One region of the Bacillus sp. GW823-FHT06B01 genome, then DNA from elsewhere that is predicted to be linked to it. Evidence: riboswitches for the same ligand, from Rfam matches in the RefSeq annotation. Region 1 holds a riboswitch; each other region holds the start of a gene.

What was found. A riboswitch is a leader RNA that binds a small molecule or an ion and turns the genes downstream of it on or off. The one in region 1 is predicted to bind S-adenosylmethionine.
Region 2: it holds a riboswitch for S-adenosylmethionine, as region 1 does, so the genes downstream of both, metI (cystathionine gamma-synthase/O-acetylhomoserine thiolyase) here and AC1Q8N_RS19025 (bifunctional O-acetylhomoserine aminocarboxypropyltransferase/cysteine synthase) in region 1, are expected to answer to the same signal.
Region 3: it holds a riboswitch for S-adenosylmethionine, as region 1 does, so the genes downstream of both, AC1Q8N_RS21020 (methionine ABC transporter ATP-binding protein) here and AC1Q8N_RS19025 (bifunctional O-acetylhomoserine aminocarboxypropyltransferase/cysteine synthase) in region 1, are expected to answer to the same signal.
Region 4: it holds a riboswitch for S-adenosylmethionine, as region 1 does, so the genes downstream of both, AC1Q8N_RS16470 (YezD family protein) here and AC1Q8N_RS19025 (bifunctional O-acetylhomoserine aminocarboxypropyltransferase/cysteine synthase) in region 1, are expected to answer to the same signal.

Annotation. Positions count from the first base shown of each region.
Region 1 covers NZ_JBXAHR010000004.1:91,199-94,330, reverse strand. The annotation lists gene metA (homoserine O-acetyltransferase MetA) at 1-59, opposite strand, end outside; gene AC1Q8N_RS19025 (bifunctional O-acetylhomoserine aminocarboxypropyltransferase/cysteine synthase) at 43-1,341, opposite strand; SAM riboswitch class I at 1,435-1,539, opposite strand; gene AC1Q8N_RS19020 (chloride channel protein) at 1,855-3,087, shown strand; gene AC1Q8N_RS19015 (YjjG family noncanonical pyrimidine nucleotidase) at 3,128-3,132, opposite strand, start outside.
Region 2 covers NZ_JBXAHR010000002.1:594,733-597,864, reverse strand. The annotation lists gene AC1Q8N_RS10110 (bifunctional homocysteine S-methyltransferase/methylenetetrahydrofolate reductase) at 1-930, opposite strand, end outside; SAM riboswitch class I at 1,001-1,110, opposite strand; SAM riboswitch class I at 1,314-1,423, shown strand; gene metI (cystathionine gamma-synthase/O-acetylhomoserine thiolyase) at 1,666-2,778, shown strand; gene metC (cystathionine beta-lyase) at 2,775-3,132, shown strand, end outside.
Region 3 covers NZ_JBXAHR010000004.1:494,823-497,954, forward strand. The annotation lists gene AC1Q8N_RS21005 (toprim domain-containing protein) at 1-172, shown strand, start outside; gene AC1Q8N_RS21010 (thioredoxin family protein) at 176-484, shown strand; gene AC1Q8N_RS21015 (hypothetical protein) at 639-983, shown strand; SAM riboswitch class I at 1,109-1,216, shown strand; gene AC1Q8N_RS21020 (methionine ABC transporter ATP-binding protein) at 1,516-2,541, shown strand; gene AC1Q8N_RS21025 (methionine ABC transporter permease) at 2,534-3,132, shown strand, end outside.
Region 4 covers NZ_JBXAHR010000003.1:627,778-630,909, forward strand. The annotation lists gene lysA (diaminopimelate decarboxylase) at 161-1,477, shown strand; SAM riboswitch class I at 1,594-1,702, shown strand; gene AC1Q8N_RS16470 (YezD family protein) at 1,775-1,918, shown strand; gene AC1Q8N_RS16475 (phosphoadenylyl-sulfate reductase) at 2,005-2,709, shown strand; gene sat (sulfate adenylyltransferase) at 2,748-3,132, shown strand, end outside.

The sequences.
Region 1 (3,132 bases):
ATATTTTCCTTCTGCAACACTTTGCGAGCTGGTAAATCTCTATCAATTATGATCGGCATGTTCTTTGCCTCCGACTAGCGCTGCTTCTAAATCTGCAATAATATCAGAAACATCTTCTATACCAACCGATAAACGAATTAAATCTGATGTAACGCCAGCTAGACGCTGATCTTCAGCACTTAATTGTCTATGCGTTGTGCTAGCAGGATGTATAACACAAGTTCGTGCATCCGCTACATGCGTTACGAGAGTTGCTAGTTTTACATTTGCGATAAATTCTTTCGCTGCTTCTAATCCGCCCTTAATGCCGAATGTTAAAACACCACTAGCACCTTTTTTCAAATACGTTTGTGCTAACGAGTAATTTTCATTACTATCTAATCCCGGATAATTCACCCATTCAATACGTTCATGGTTAGCAAGCCACTTAGCAACTGCGAGAGCATTTTCACTATGACGCTCCATTCTTAAATGCAACGTTTCTAAGCCGATATTGCTAATATACGCATTAAATGGGCTCATACAGTTTCCGTAGTCTCTTAATAATTGAACACGCGCCTTCACAATATAAGCTGCTGCACCAAAATTTTGAACGTAACTTACGCCGTGATAACTTGGATCCGGTTCAACAAGTTCAGGATATTTCCCATTTGTCCAATCGAAGTTCCCTCCGTCAATAACAATGCCGCCTAAAGAGCTTGCATGACCATCAATATATTTCGTCGTAGAATGAACGATAATATTTGCTCCGTGCTCAAATGCTTGGCATAAATAAGGAGTTGCTAATGTATTATCCACAATAAAAGGTACTTCTAACTCTTTCGCTGCATCTGAAAATTCTTTGAAATTTAAAACGTTCATCGCTGGATTTCCTAACGACTCTGCATAAACAAGTTTCGTCTTATCATTAGCAAGGGCCACAATTTCATCAGCACTTAAATTCGGATTAAAGAACGTAACGTCAATACCAAGCTTACGCAAACTCACTCCAAATAAATTAAACGTTCCGCCATAAACTGTGGAAGAACAAAGCAAGTGGTCTCCGCTACTACAAATATTTAAAACAGCAAGCATAATAGCAGCCTGCCCAGAAGCCGTTGCAACAGCTCCTACACCACCCTCTAAATCCGCTAACTTTTGCTCAAATGCAGCTAAAGTAGGATTTCCAATACGCGTATATATATATCCTTCTGCCTCTAAATTAAATAGCGCTGCTAAATCATCTGAAGTATCGTATTTATACGTTGTACTTTGATAAAGTGGCAAAACACGCGGTTCACCATTTTTTGGTGTATAGCCACCTTGCACACAAATTGTTCCTTTTCCCCATGATTCTCCCATCTCTCATTCTCCTTTCTTTTATACAAAATAAAAAAACTGCTCCTTTCCTGAAAACAAGAAAGGAGCAGTTTGAAAACACGCTCTAAAGGCTCTTTCTTATCTTTCAGGATTATTACCTGCAGGATTTGGCACAATTCCGTTATACGGCTGTTGCCAAGGTTTCATCGGGCCTGTCCCTCCACCTTTTCTTGATAAGACTATGCAATTACCGTTGATTTTATAGCAATAATTTCCTAATGTCAATCAGTTTTTCTGAATGTTCTAAATTAAATACAAAGAATTTGACATGCATAACAAAAGAAATATATTCCATATTCATTTGAAAAAGACCTTTTAAAACCCTCGATTACTATATAAAATTAAGTAAGTAGTTTAACTGTATAACATTTCAAATTCTCACGAGACCTCAATATATTGAATAAGCCAACCTCTCAAAAAGATACTATACATATTCATTTCGCAGGAGCATATTGAATCCTTTCAACATTAAAGCTTACATAACGGAGGTATAACATGACAAATACAAAGGACATGCACTATATACTCGTCCTATACGGCATTCTTTTAGGCTCTATAGTAGGAGCTACAGTCTGGCTATTTTTAGTTACAATAAATATCGGCATTCACTTTATTTGGGGATACTTACCTACTATTTTCGCTTCTCCCCCGTATTACACTATTTGCGTCACAACTATCGGTGGTATTCTCGTTGGTTTAACTCAAAAGTATTTCGGTACATATCCACGTCTTATGCCAGAAGTGATGGGTGAATATAAAAAAACAGGTAGAATTGAATACCGTTTTGTACATAAAGCTACTTTAACTGCGATTATCGTTTTAATATTTGGAGCTAGCTTAGGTCCCGAAGCAGCACTTGTTGGAATTATCGGTGGACTTTGTACATGGGTAGGGGATCGCTTTACATTTGCCTTAAAAGGAATGAATGAACTAACAGAGGTTGGAATTGGCGCTACTTTAAGTGTAATTTTTAACGCGCCGCTATTCGGTTATTTAGCTCCAAATGAAAATGAGGGTGAGCAAATTAACGAATTTTCTAAAGGAAAAAAAGCAATTGTATATTTAGCTACTACTTTCGCTGGTTTTTCCGTTTATTTATTACTTAGTAAATTCGATAATCGCGGATCCTTTATCGTTGATTTTGGGGAAGGTTCCCTTTCTCTTAATGAATGGATCGCCTTTCTACCACTTGCTAGTATTGGTGCTATAGTTGGTTTCTTTTATTTCAAATTTGAATTCACATTAGAGAAATTAATCCATCCCTTCAGGGAATACAAACTATCACTTGGAATTATCGGTGGTATTTTATTAGGAATTACAGGAACTGTTCTCCCGTACACGTTATTCTCAGGAGAACACCAATTAAAAGATTTAGTCGTTGAATGGAGTCATTTATCCTTCTGGGTACTACTTCTTTCAGGTGTTTTAAAATTATGTATTACTGCCGTTTGTTTAAATACAGGTTGGCGCGGTGGACATATTTTCCCAATTATATTTGCTGGATCTAGTATCGGATATGCTATAGCTTCCATTATCCCGATAGATCCAATCGCTTCGGTAGCCATCGTCACGACAGCAATTTCAAGCTATGCATTAAGAAAACCAATTGCTATAACATTACTATTACTCATGTTTTTCCCGCTCAATTTACTATTACCGATGCTTGGAGCGGCAGCGATTGGTAATGCATTTCCACTTCCTAAAAATAACGAAGCTACAAACGAATAAAAATAGGCAGTAGGGACAAAAGTTCCACTGCCTATTTTTATTACA
Region 2 (3,132 bases), on a different contig from region 1:
GACATGAGCTTTCGAACGTTTCTCATGTGTATGAACTACTTTCGGTCTTTGAATCGTATCCTTTTCTATTACAGGTGTAACATTTGCAATTGCACGTTTCATACTTTCAATATGTTCTGGAGTCGTGCCACAACAACCACCCAATAATCGGATACCTTGCTCAATAAATTTCGGTGTCATCGCTTCGAAATAAGCCGGACTTCCCTCATATACGTAGCGTCCCTCCACATAATTCGGGAGACCTGCATTTGGATATGCTGACAAGTAGCCATTTTGCGGAATCGATATCATTTTAAAAGCTTCCGTCATGTGAAGTGGCCCTAGTTGACAGTTCAATCCAACAACATTTGCACCGTAATCTAAAAGCTGTTTTAATATTTCATTTACATCATTTCCATTTTGAGTTGTACCTGCCTCATGCAATGCTAATTGAGCTACAATTGGAATATTCGTTTGTTTTCGTAACACCTGAACAGCATGAAGTAATTCAAACTCATCATAGAAAGTTTCTAATAGCAGTCCATCAACCTGTTCTTCTAGTAATGCACTTGCCTGTTCCAGTAACATAAATTCTCTTTCCATATCAGTTGTCGTAACAGCTCCGATATGTTTCATACCACCAATTGTTCCTAAAATTGCATTTCTGTCTGTAACAGATGCTTTCGCCAGTTTTACTGCGGCTCTATTAATTTCAGTAACTTGATTTTCTAAACCATACATACGTAATTTCGCTTCATTTGCTCCGTACGTATTTGTTTGAATCACATCAGCCCCAGCAGCTACATATTGCTTATGAATCGATATAATTAAATCTGGATCAGATATATTCAATTCTTCAAAACTACTTTGCAAACCATGTGAATGTAATAACGTCCCAACCGCACCATCACCTATTACAATTCCTTTTGATAATAAATCTAGTAATTTCACAAATCTCCCTCATTTCTATCAATATAAAAACCCCCTCTTCACTTTGAAGAGGGGGACATAATTGTTCCTCCTCTTATTATGCAAAACATTCGTTTTGCAGGTATTAGCACCGTTTCAAACATTTCGTTTGAAGGTTGCTGGGTTTCACAGGGCCTTTCCCTCCACCGCTCTCAATAAGAGTTTGTCTTTATTATTTTATTTATGTAGCTAAAAGGAAATACGTTCCCCTTTTAACAATGTTTGTTAATTTTTTAATAAATTTAGCATGCACAAATGCAAAAGTCAATGACACTTGCGGAAAAATAAAAATTATTTAAAATAAAGTTGCAATTCAATTATCTTTTGTTGTAAAGTTAAAAACATAATAAAATTTCATACGAACATTCTTATCTAGAGAGGTAGAGGGACTGGCCCTTTGACGCCTCAGCAACCATTAACATTTGTTAATAAGGTGCTAATTCCAGCAAATTGTGAAAGATTTGACAGATGAGAAGAAGACTCTATTCAAACCGAAAGCCTTCTTCTTTAGAAGGCTTTTTTTATTTTCCCCCGCTATTTGAGGGCAGTAAGATTCCCAACTCAAAATTCAGCTGGAACAAAGAAGTTAGGTGGGAATCAACTGCCCGTAAAAGCCCGATTGGTGAGGGCTGATAATCAGTGGGGATGAATCCCTCACTGATTAAAGTTTCACTTTACATTCACTTAATTGTTAATTTAAAAAGGAGGAATTTTCACATGTCAACTATTGAAACAAAACTAGCACAAATCGGAAACCGGAGCGAAACTACAACAGGAACTGTTAACCCACCTGTTTATTTTTCAACTGCTTATCGTCATGACGGAATTGGTAACTCTACTGGCTTTGACTATTCACGAACTGGCAATCCAACTCGTGGTCTTTTAGAGCAGGCAATCGCAGACTTAGAATATGGTGAACAAGGTTATGCCTGTAGTTCAGGGATGGCAGCTGTTCTCCTCGTCCTCTCCCTATTCCGTTCTGGAGACGAACTTATTGTATCTGAAGATTTATACGGGGGCACTTATCGATTATTTTCTGAGCACGAAAAAAAGTGGAATGTTCGATGTAGATACGTAAATACACAATCCATTAAACAAATTGAGCAAGCTATCACAACTGCAACGAAAGCTATTTTCATAGAAACTCCAACTAATCCGTTAATGCAAGTTACTGATATTGCCGCTGTCGCAACTGTAGCGAAAAGACACGGACTACTTCTTATTGTAGACAACACATTCTATACGCCTTATATACAGCAGCCATTAACAGAAGGTGCCGACATTGTACTTCATAGCGCAACGAAATATTTAGGAGGACATAACGATGTCCTAAGCGGACTTGTCGTTGCAAAAGGAAAGGAACTTTGTGAGGAAATCGCTCATTATCATAATGCCTCTGGTGCGGTCTTAAGTCCATTTGACTCATGGCTATTAATTCGTGGTATGAAAACGTTAGCGCTTCGCATGAGACAACATGAAGAAAATGCAAAAGCAGTTGTTGCTTATTTAAATGATGAAGACGGGGTGACAGATGTATTTTATCCTGAAAGAGGTGGCATGATCTCATTTCGTCTGAAAGATGAAACATGGATTAATCCATTCTTACAATCTTTATCCTTAATTACATTTGCTGAAAGTCTTGGTGGTGTTGAAAGTTTAATGACGTATCCAGCAACGCAAACACACGCTGATATTCCTGAAGAAATCAGAACAGCAAACGGTGTATGTAATCGTCTTCTGCGATTTTCCGTTGGCATTGAAAATAGTAACGATTTAATTCAAGACTTAAAGCAAGCCATTAAACTTGTAAAAGAAGGGGTAAGAATATGAGTTATTCTATAGATACACTCTTACTGCACAACCAATATAAACATGACTCACAAACAGGAGCTGTTAACGTTCCCATCTATAATACATCAACATTCCATCAGTTTGATGTAGATACGTTCGGAAAATATGACTATAGTCGCTCTGGTAATCCAACTCGTGAAGCTCTTGAAGATATCATTGCTTTATTAGAAGGAGGAACAAAGGGATTTGCCTTCGCATCAGGAATTGCAGCGATTTCTACTGCATTCCTCCTTCTTTCACAAGGCGATCACGTACTCATTTCAGAAGACGTATACGGAGGAACTTACCGAATTATAACTGAAGTGCTCTCCCGTTACGGTGTGTCACATACAT
Region 3 (3,132 bases), 400 kb from region 1:
TGCTGATGATGCTGGAGAAAAGTTAAGGAAGCAATTTCGAAAAGAATTTCCGCAAGCAGAGCATATTTACATTGATCGCTCGTACCGAGAAGTGGCAACTGCGCCATCTTCACACTTAGCAAATGTATTATGGGGAGCTGACATTGACGTTTATACAGAATATTTACGGTAAGGAATGATAGAAGTGATTGATTGGACAGGAGCCGAAGCTACAGCCCTAATAGAGAACGAAGAAAAAACAGTGTTATATGTATATACTCCAATGTGTGGAACATGCCAATTAGCAAAAAAGATGTTAACAGTTGTTGAGATGACAATTGAAGACTTGAAAATTGGAATGTTAGATTTAAATTATGCTCCGCATTTAGCGAAAGAGTATGGAATCGAAAGTGTACCGTGTTTACTTGTTTTTGAAAATGGGACACTCATGAAGAAGATATATGCATTTCATTCGGTTGAATATTTATATACGGAATTAAAGTAGGCGGCAAAGTTTTTGCCGCCTCGACATATTTCTCGGGAAATATGTCGAGATGCAGGGTGGTTACAGTATTTGTCGAGCGAAAGTAACAGGATTGCTCTTTAGTGAGAGGGAATGGTATGTGTAATAGAAAGTGATATGAAGGATGTGATTTAGGGTGAAATTATATTCTTTGCTGCAATCATTTGTAAATTACGCTAATGGTCAATATCATTTAGAGCCGCTTTTAAGACAAGGAGAAAAAACTGTTAATTTCCGCTTTGGAGATGAAAGTTGTTCGTTACAAATTTCAAGAGATTATATAGAGCTGCTACATGAGGAAAGAGGAACGGAGCAAATCGTTTGTGTAGATGAGGAAGATGTAAAACAATTGGTGAACGGAAATGTACGATTGCAAACATTAATGAACGATGGACGTGTACAATATTCAGGAACGTATCGAACGATGCTATTAGTCGAATCGATGTTTCATATATGTAAACCGATGTCAGTGGGTGCTTAAAAGTCTGAAGTTTCTTTTTTTACGAAAATTTCTGTTGACATGGCGTATGGATATTGATACAATTCAATTCATAAAATATAGACAATTTCATAAATTACAAATCAGACGAAAATGTAATCTGATTTCTCTTATCAAGAGAGGTGGAGGGACTGTGCCCTGTGAAGCCCGGCAACCGTCAACTTATGTTGAAATGGTGCCAATTCCTGCAAAGCAAATGCTTTGAGAGATGAGAGAGAGGGATAATGTTGTTATATACGCATATAAACCTTTCTGCTTCTCTAAAGCGGAAAGGTTTTTTTATTGTTTGAATGTGGAGGACATTCAAATAATAAAAGTAGTGATAACGGTGGACTACACGCATTAAACATAAAAAATTGCGGAGTCGACCAAAAATCTAGCTTCAGCGGCTAGAACAGTCGGTCGTTTCATCCCTTCCTATGAGGCAAAAAGCGCCTCTACGTCAGGGATTCGGGCGTCCTCTTGTTCTAAACGAGCCGCTTACGCTTTTTAAACAAAAAAAGGGGTGAACATCATGATCTTGTTAGAAAATGTAAAGAAAATATATAAAGCAAAAAGCGGTGATGTCACTGCTGTAGATAATGCCAATTTAAAAATAGACAAAGGTGAAATATTTGGTGTTATCGGATATAGTGGCGCTGGGAAAAGTTCTTTAATCAGATTATTCAATCAGTTAGAGAAACCAACTTCTGGCCAAATTACAATTGCAAATCGTGTGATTTCAGCAATTACAGGGAGTGAACTTCGTAAGGCAAGGCAAGAAATTGGAATGATTTTTCAGCACTTCAATTTACTTTGGTCACGAACTGTACGCGAAAATATCGAGTTCCCACTTGAAATTGCAGGTGTCGATAAGGCGAAGAGAAGAAAACGCGTCGACGAGTTAATTCATCTTGTTGGATTAGAAGGAAGAGGGGACGCGTATCCATCTCAGTTAAGCGGAGGACAAAAGCAACGTGTTGGGATTGCAAGAGCGTTAGCTAACAACCCGCAAGTGCTTTTATGTGATGAAGCAACGTCAGCTCTTGATCCAGAAACGACAGATCAAATTTTAGATTTATTATTAGATATTAATAAGCGTCTCGGTTTAACAATTGTACTCATTACACACGAGATGCACGTGATTCGAAAGATTTGTAATCGAGTGGCGGTAATGGAGAAAGGGAAGATTGTAGAAACGGGTCCAGTACTTGATGTATTCCGCAATCCGCAGAAAGACATTACAAAGCGATTTGTACAGCAGTTAACGGATTCTGAAGATACAAATGAAACGATTGAAAGTTTAATTGAAAAGTATCCAGATGGTAAAGTAGTTCGTTTGCAGTTTATCGGTGAAGCTGTAGAAAGACCAGTACTTCAAAGATTAATGCAACGCAGTGATATAGAAGTTAGCATTTTGCAAGGAAACATCGCCCAAACAAATAACGGCTCTTACGGTAGTTTAGTTGTTCATTTAAATGGTGAGGAAACAGCGATTCAGCAAGCAATAGAGGGAATACATCAAGATCAAGTAGAGCTGGAGGTGATTGCACATGGATAAGTTAATCGCAAATGTTGATTGGAATCAAATGTTAGAAGCAACTGGTGAAACGTTATATATGACGGCAATCGCAGCTCTTGCCACATTTGTATTAGGACTAATTTTAGGATTGTTACTCTTTATGACAGCGAAAGATAATTTATGGGAAAACAAAGCGGTTAACACGGGGATTGGAGCGTTCGTAAACATTTTCCGCTCGATACCGTTCATCATTTTAATCATTTTATTAATCCCATTCACAAAGATTCTGCTTGGAACAATTCTTGGAGCGAGTGCAGCACTTCCAGCTTTAATTATTGGAGCGGCACCATTTTACGCGAGAATGGTTGAAATTGCGCTTCGTGAAATTGATAAAGGTGTAATTGAAGCTTCGAAAGCAATGGGAGCAAAAACAAGCACAATTATTTTGAAAGTGTTAATTCCAGAATCGTTACCAGCATTAGTATCTGGTATTACTGTTACGACAATTGCTTTAGTAGGCTATACAGCGATGGCGGGAGTTGTTGGTGCTGGTGGCCTTGGAACACTTGCTTATTTAGAAGGATTCCAGCGAGGAAATAACGATGTAACAATCGTTGCGACAATTTGTGT
Region 4 (3,132 bases), on a different contig from region 1:
TTGAGGAGATAACAACTCGTTTATTTTTTCAATATATATTTTTCCTAATAAGAAACGCGTGTGAACATTGTTCCGCGCGTTTTTTGTCTATCTAAAAGCGTGCTGCAATGAATAGAAGATTGGGGTTATGAGTTTTAGAGGAAATAAGGGAGGAATTCAAATGTATTTACACGGCACAAGCCGAATCAATGGGCAAGGACACTTAGAAATTGGAGGGTGCGATACGACGCAGCTAGCAAAACAATACGGAACACCACTTTATGTATACGATGAAGAGTCTATTCGAGGAAAGTGCCGCGCGTTTCATCGTGCGTTTAAAGAAAGTGGTTTCTCTTATCAAGTAGCATATGCAAGCAAGGCGTTCTTGTGCATGGAGATGTGCCGAGTGGCTCGTGAAGAGAATATGTCATTAGATGTTGTTTCTGGAGGAGAATTATATACTGCGCTGCAAGCAGGATTTCCGGCATCACGCATTCATTTTCACGGCAATAATAAAACAGAAGAAGAAATTGTGATGGCTCTTCAGGCGAATATTGGTTGTTTTGTCGTAGATAATTTCTTAGAATTAGAAATTTTGCATGATTTAGCAGTGCAACATGGGAAATTTGTGAACATATTAATTCGTGTAACGCCCGGAGTAGAGGCGCACACACATGAATATATTACAACAGGCCAAGATGATTCGAAATTTGGATTTGGCGTGTCAAATGGTCAAGCGATGCAAGTAATTGAGATTGCTTTACAAAAATCAAATTATAATGTGTTAGGAATTCATTCACATATCGGATCACAAATATTTGAAACGGCCGGCTTTGTGCGAGCGATTGAAGTTCTTCGTCAATTTTTAGAAGAAGTGAGAGAGCGAACAAACTATGTAGTAAAAGTGCTAAATGTAGGCGGAGGATTCGGAATACGCTACACAGAGTCAGATACACCATTAACTCTTGAGACATATGTGCGAGCTGTAACAAGTGCTGTGAGGGAACAATTTACAGTATGTAATTATCCCCTGCCAGAAATATGGGTTGAACCAGGCCGTAGTATTGTAGGGGATGCTGGAACGACAATTTATACAGTCGGATCTGTGAAAGACATTCCTGGTATTCGGAAATATGTATCAGTGGATGGTGGGATGACTGATAATTTAAGACCTGCTTTATATAACGCTCGTTATGAAGCGATGTTAGCGAATCGAGGGAATGATGAGAATGAGGAACTTGTCTCGATTGCTGGGAAGTGCTGTGAGAGTGGAGATATGTTAATTTGGGATATCACTCTACCGAAAGTTGCTTCAGCCGATTTATTAGCAATTTCTTGTACAGGGGCATATGGATACTCGATGGCGAATAATTATAATCGGATTCGTAGACCAGCTGTCGTCTTCGCGAAAGGCGGCACATCACAAATTGTTGTAGAGCGTGAAACATATGAAAATATTATTGGGAACGATCGCATACGTATTAAAGAACTTGTGTGAATGGGAAAAAGGAGTTGTTCGGATGGGCAATTCCTTTTTTATAAAATAAAATAATTAAAATATATCGGAAAACTAGGATTGAAAAAAATCAGAATTGTGATAAAATACAAATACAAAGCTTATCAAGAGAAGCGGAGGGAACTGGCCCGAAGAAGCTCGGCAACCTGCTTATAGAAAGCAAGGTGCTAAATCCAGCAAAATGGAATCCATTTTGAAAGATAAGGTAAAATATATTACCGAACAGTCTTTTCGAAATGGGAAAGATTTTTTTTATGAATAAAAAGGGGGGCTGTTCGCGTGAGCGTACGGGAACATTTTGAGGAAGTATCTGAGAAAATTCAAGCGATGCTTGCTGATATGAAATATGGTTCAATTACAATTGTTGTGCAAGATGGGAAAGTCATTCAATTAGAGAAAAGTGAAAAGGTACGTTTAAAGTAAAAAGCGCTGACTAGAAAAACTAGAGGCGGTTTTAACCTATTATATTAGGTTAAAACCGTCTTTTTGCTTTTACAGGGGGAAAGAACATGTTGACGTATGAAACGTGGGAAGAAAATAATGTTTCATTTTCAGAAGAAGATGAAACGAAAGGCGCGCTATCTGTATTAAGTTGGGCTTATAAAGAATATAAAAATGAAATTGTATACGCATGTAGCTTCGGAGTGGAAGGGATGGTATTGCTGCATCTTATAAACCAAGTAAATCCATCTGCTAAAGTTGTATTTTTAGATACGAATGTTCATTTTCAAGAAACGTATGAATTAATTCAAAAAGTGCGTAAACGATTTCCTTCATTAAATATTATAGAAAAACAGCCGGAACTTACGCTTGATGAACAAGCGAAGTTGCATGGTGAGAAATTATGGGAAAGTAATCCGAATCTTTGTTGTAAAATTAGAAAAATTTTACCGTTAGAAAAATCATTGGCAGCGGAAAAAGCGTGGATATCGGGCTTAAGGAGGGAACAATCAGAAACACGTAAGCATACAAAGTTTATAAATCAAGATCATCGCTTTCAATCTATTAAAGTTTGTCCACTCATTCATTGGACGTGGAAAGAAGTGTGGCGATATGTATACAAACATAGCTTACCGTATAACCCGCTGCATGATGTTGGATATCCAAGTATTGGGTGTGAGAAGTGTACGTTACCTGTAGGTGAGGGTGGCGATTCGAGAGATGGTAGGTGGTCTGGGAAAGTGAAAACAGAATGTGGTCTTCATTACCAATAAGATGAATTTGAAAATAAAGCTAAGAGAGGAAATAGAAAATGAGTACAAGAAACGAATTAATAAATCGTATAGACGAGACTTACGACGTATCACAAATCGAAAAAGAAATTGAACTAGACAACATTGCGTTAAGTGATTTAGAGCTATTAGCGACAGGGGGATATAGCCCACTTACTGGTTTTTTAGGAAAGAAAGATTATGATTCGGTCGTAGAAACGCTTCGCTTAGCAAACGGGAGCATATGGAGTATACCGATTACATTACCAGTAACAGAAGAAGTAGCAGAGAGTTTAAAAGCTGGAGAGGAAGTAAAACTTGTTAATGCTGAAAATGTATATGGTGTCATTCAAATAGAAGATATTTTTGTGCCTGACAAGGAAAAAGAAGCGTTACTTGTGTATAAAACGACGGATGAGGTTCATC